Regions from separate parts of the Bacillus sp. KNSH39 genome, predicted to be linked through region 2. Evidence: riboswitches for the same ligand, from Rfam matches in the RefSeq annotation. Region 2 holds a riboswitch; the other holds the start of a gene.
What was found. Region 2 has a riboswitch for cyclic di-GMP ahead of ACUL40_RS25320 (SpaA isopeptide-forming pilin-related protein). Riboswitches for the same ligand answer to the same signal wherever they lie in the genome.
Positions count from the first base shown of each region.

Region 1 (2,478 bases), 1.8 Mb from region 2:
AAAACAGACAGAAAAACTAGCAGCTGTTGGAAAGATGGCAACGGTTATTGGTTATAAGATTAGAAGACCTTTAGCAAACTTAAAAAAACTTGTGAATAAACAAGCAGACAAGCATCCAGAGGATAAAATTTATAGTGATATTATGAAACAAGAAGTAGATCGGATTCATATAATTGCTACAGAACTTAGTGGATTTGAGAAATCTAAATCACTAGAATCAGAAACTCATAACATACAAGAAATTATTTCTTATGTTATTCGAGTTATGGAAAAGCCAGCTTTAAAACAAGGAGTTTACATACAAGGTATTTACAGTAAAGACTTACCATCAATTACATGTGATGAAAAACGATTAAAACAGGTCTTTTTTAATTTAATCAAAAATGCAATTGAAGCAATGTCAGTTGGCGGAACAATTACGATTAAAGTTACTGTAAAAGATGGAATCATCGTTCAAGTGAAAGATGAGGGATGCGGCATTCCGAAAGATAAAATTCCAAAATTAAATGAAGCCTTTTATACAACGAAAGAAACAGGAACTGGTCTAGGTTTAGTAGTTACAGAAAAAATTATTAAAGACCACAACGGTAAAATAAGTTTTGAAAGTGAAGTTGGGGTTGGAACGACGGTTGAAGTTATGTTACCACTGCATTAACCACAAAAAACATCACTTATTTGGAAGTGATGTTTTTTTATTTTATCTCGCTATTTGTGTATAGTAAAAATCTCATTTTATCGATAAAGAATGTATGATGTGTTTCTAGCATCAAAATGTTTTTTGAAAGTTTTAAATATGGATTTCCTAGAAAAAATTCAGATTATAAAAATTAATGGTTTTTTTCTAAAAAAACTATTTTCTTTTTTGGGTTTTAATGGTATATTCAAAACACGATAAATAAATACCTATATTTGGCACACTATTCGAAAGGATAGGTCGCAAAGCTAAGAGTCTAAAGTAATGAAAATTACTATGATAGTCTGGTTGCAGTTTGGATTTTCACACATAGTTGTATGTATGAAAATCGAAGAGGCAACCGGATTTTTTTATTGTCTCAAAAAGAAAAAATAAATGGGCACACTATTCGAAAGGATAGGTCGCAAAGCTAAGAGTCTAAGGTAATGAAAATTACTATGATAGTCTGGTTGCAGTTTGGATTTTCACACATGTTGTGATGTATGAAAATCGAAAAGGCAACCAGGCTTTTTATTTTCTAGGAATATACACTATGATTGTAAATTTAGCTAGAAAATAAATTTAGTGTTCGAAATATTCGGTATATAGGAAGCGAGGGAGGGAAGTACATTGCAAAAACAAATAGGGAAATTTGGGCGTATACTTCTCGCTGGAGGAATATTATTTACACAAGTTGGTGTGCTAGACTACTCTGCAACGAAAGTTTATGCGGTTACAAACGACGAGCAAGGACGTTTTATCGTTCATATGGATAAACAAGAAATAAAAGTTGATGAAAATGTAGTATTAAAGATTACAAATACAAATAAACAAGATGCTAATATCGAGCTGAAATTATCTAATGAGCAGCTGTTTAATGAAGCAGAAACGAAAAAAATGAATGAAAACAATAAAGCGATTCAAAACATTTCAGTAACAGAAGATCACATTGTAAAAATTGAAAAGAATGAACAAAGTCATTCTATCGGTGACGTATATGTAGTCATTCAAATGAAAAAAGCTGGAGAGTACAAATTTGAACCGATGGTGAAGTTTGAAGGGAATGAAAAGAAAATTGAATCTCCTTCTCTGCATGTTGGAGAGAAAAAAGAGGCTTTACATGTAGCTATTTCTGATGAAAATCCAAAGGTTTCAGAGGAAGTTGTGAAAAAAGAAATCAGTGAAAAAGTGAAAGTATCGGAAGAAAATAAAAAACAAGAAATAAATGCTACTAATGCTGAAATTCCAAAAGAAACGAAGACTTTAGCGAAAGAAAAGGTTAATGAAGAACTCGTATCAAAGGAAAATGAATTAAAAGAGAGCAATAAGGTCAACGAAAATAATCAGGAATTACCTGCTATTCAAGCTGAGAAGGTATTAAAGAGCCAATCTCTACTAGCTGCTAGTCCTGTTACAAGTATTCTTAAATATCCAAATGTAAAGGTAATAAATAATAGAACAGGTGAAGGGCCTTCTATCTCGGGTAAATATGCTTTTAGATTTGTTTGGAGCCCACAAGTAACATATGAGGTAAAGGGTAGTAGCGATGACAGAACTGGTCAAAGTCAATATACATTTAGAAATTCAAATAGAGAACAGTACGTATTAGTAAAAAAAGCTGGTGAATATCAAGGGAAATGGATTGATGTCCGTATTAATATTCAATCTATGACAGCTTCATCTGTAGATGTTAAAACACCAATAACTAAAGGTGATGCAAAAAACTTTTTACAATTATATGGGAACGGAAGGGCAGGACAAACTTATAATGCTTCCTTTGAATTTTATGAGCACGGAACAAGTAA
Region 1 covers NZ_JBQXYO010000001.1:3,155,050-3,157,527, reverse strand. The annotation lists gene ACUL40_RS16140 (ATP-binding protein) at 1-655, shown strand, start outside; cyclic di-GMP riboswitch class I at 902-990, shown strand; cyclic di-GMP riboswitch class I at 1,063-1,151, shown strand; gene ACUL40_RS16135 (WxL domain-containing protein) at 1,304-2,478, shown strand, end outside.
Region 1: linked by a shared signal. The riboswitch ahead of ACUL40_RS16135 (WxL domain-containing protein) and the one ahead of ACUL40_RS25320 (SpaA isopeptide-forming pilin-related protein) in region 2 are both predicted to bind cyclic di-GMP.

Region 2 (2,478 bases):
GTAATAACATTTTTTATTTAGTGCTGAAAGAATTACTGCCGTCTTATAAGGTAATAAGAAGGACTAAATTGGTAAATTTTATTAATGGATATATTTTCAATAAATACAAAAGTATAGATGTATAGTCAGCTTTGTGTGTTTAATGTTATCATATTGAATGATATGGAAATTTTTAATAGAATAAGTAACTAAAAATTCAAAGGTAATGAAGCTTTTGTTGTATAAAGAAAATACTTAGTAGTAATGAACAATATTAAAAATAAGATTCGTATTTATATAAATTTAGTAGAAATGGGGTTTTAAAAAGGAATGAGTATAAGCATAACGCGGCAAAAGATTTTGGCGGCCGCTTCTCAAATTGTGCAATGTAAAGGGGTTGCTAAATTAACCTTAGAAGCAGTGGCAAAAGAGGCGGGTGTAAGTAAAGGTGGATTATTGTATCACTTTTCAAATAAAGAAGCTTTAATAGAAGGTATGATAGTCAGAGGGGTAGAGGATTATGAAGGGGCCATTTACAATAAAGTAGCGGAAGACTCAGAGAGGAAAGGGAGATGGGTTCGCTCTTTTGTAGAGGAAAGATTAAATAATGAGAGAAGAACAGAAGAGTTATCTAGTAGTATGATGGCAGCATTCATGTTAAAACCTGAATTACTTGAGCCATTACAACAATCATTTCAGCAACTGCAAAAGAATATAGAAAACGATGAGATAGATGCAGTTTGTGCAACAATTATTAGATTAGCAGCAGATGGATTATGGTATTCGGAATATTTAGGGGTTGGAAGACTAAGCCCCGAGTTAAGAGAAAAAGTGATTCAAGCTCTTATTAGTAATTCATATAAATAGAATATGCGAACTATATAATGCAAAAATAATTCACCATTGCTTCTTTAATGTAGTGGTGAATTGTTTTTTTTATTAGAAAAATAGAACAATTTTATAGAGTATTGAATTATAACCGTCCAGACGGTATAGTAATATTTGGTTTAAGAGGAAAATGAAACAAAAAAAGAATAAAAGATATTTTTAGCACACTATTCGAAAGGATAGGCCGCAAAGCTTAGAGTCTACGGTAATACATATTGGTTACTAAGATCGTCTGGTTGCACATTTTTGATGCAACCGGACGGTCTTTTTTTGTTATATAAATATAAAAAATAGGAGGGAACTATGCAAATGAAAAGTACTAAAAGACATATTTCAATGGTTTCATTAGTTTTTCTAGTATTATTTTCAGTGCTGAATGTGTGGGCTCCAGTTATTCAAGCTGCTGTGATGAAAAGTCCAGTGGACGAAATTAATATTTCCCGTACTGATGGCACGACATCTGAACCGTATCAAGCCTCAGATGGTATGAAAGTAGAAGTGAAGTGGTCAGCTAAAGAAAAAATAAAAAGTGGAGATCAATTCACAATTGATATGCCAAAAGAGTTTCGAAAAGACCTTATGAATATGAGTTTTCCTTTAAAAGATGCTGAAGGAAAAACAGTTGGTACATGTGAGATGAAAAAGGGTCTATTAACGTGTACTATGGGGGATTACGTAGAAGGAAAGAATAACATTAAAGGTTCTTTATTCGTAGAATTCTACTTTGGTCTAGAAGCATATGATGGTGTTAAAGAAATTCCATTAGAATTTAACGTTGATGGTCAAATCGTCAATAAAGAAGTAAATGTAAGTAATACGACAGAGAGACCGAAGCCACAGCCCAATACAGATAATCTATTGAAATGGGGTTCTTATAATCAAGAAGATCCTTCGATTGCTGATTGGCTTGTATATGTAAATGCAACTGGAACAGAAATGCAAGATCTTAAATTAACAGATACATTAGGACCTGGGCATGAGTTAATTACAGACAGCGTAGTATTAGAAGAGGCTGTATTTGAAGATGGTTATGCACCAACAAATATTAAGCCAGCAGATTTATCTAACATTAAAATTAATGCAACAAAGGCTGGATTTACAATTGAGTTTCCAGACAGTTCAAAAGGTTATATTTTAAGATATAAAACAAAGATTACTAATCCTTCTGCAAAGCCTCATAAAAATACTGTGAAATTAGAAGGTAAAAATATTAAAACTGAAGAAAAAGTAGGACAAGTATTCGTAAGTGGTGGAGGGGGAACCGGTTCAGGTGACGATAATCCACCTAGTATTGAAAAAAATATAGTTGATGAGAATGGCAAGCTTGTAGAGAATGAGCAGCTAACACAAATGGATCAAGTGATTCAATACCAAGTTGGTACACATATACCAAACGATCCTCCTAAATACACATCAATGGTAATTCGTGATGATTTAGAAGATGTTTTAGAAGTATTAGAGGCAAAAGTGTATGATCAAAATGGCCAAGATATTACTTCTAAAGGAACGTTAAAGATAGATAAGCAAAGAAGTGAAGTAACATTTACGTTTGGTGAGAATTTTGACTATAAGTCATATGAAGACCAGAGAATCAATCTTAGTATCAAGGCG
Region 2 covers NZ_JBQXYO010000001.1:4,923,089-4,925,566, forward strand. The annotation lists gene ACUL40_RS25315 (TetR/AcrR family transcriptional regulator) at 310-846, shown strand; cyclic di-GMP riboswitch class I at 1,019-1,111, shown strand; gene ACUL40_RS25320 (SpaA isopeptide-forming pilin-related protein) at 1,171-2,478, shown strand, end outside.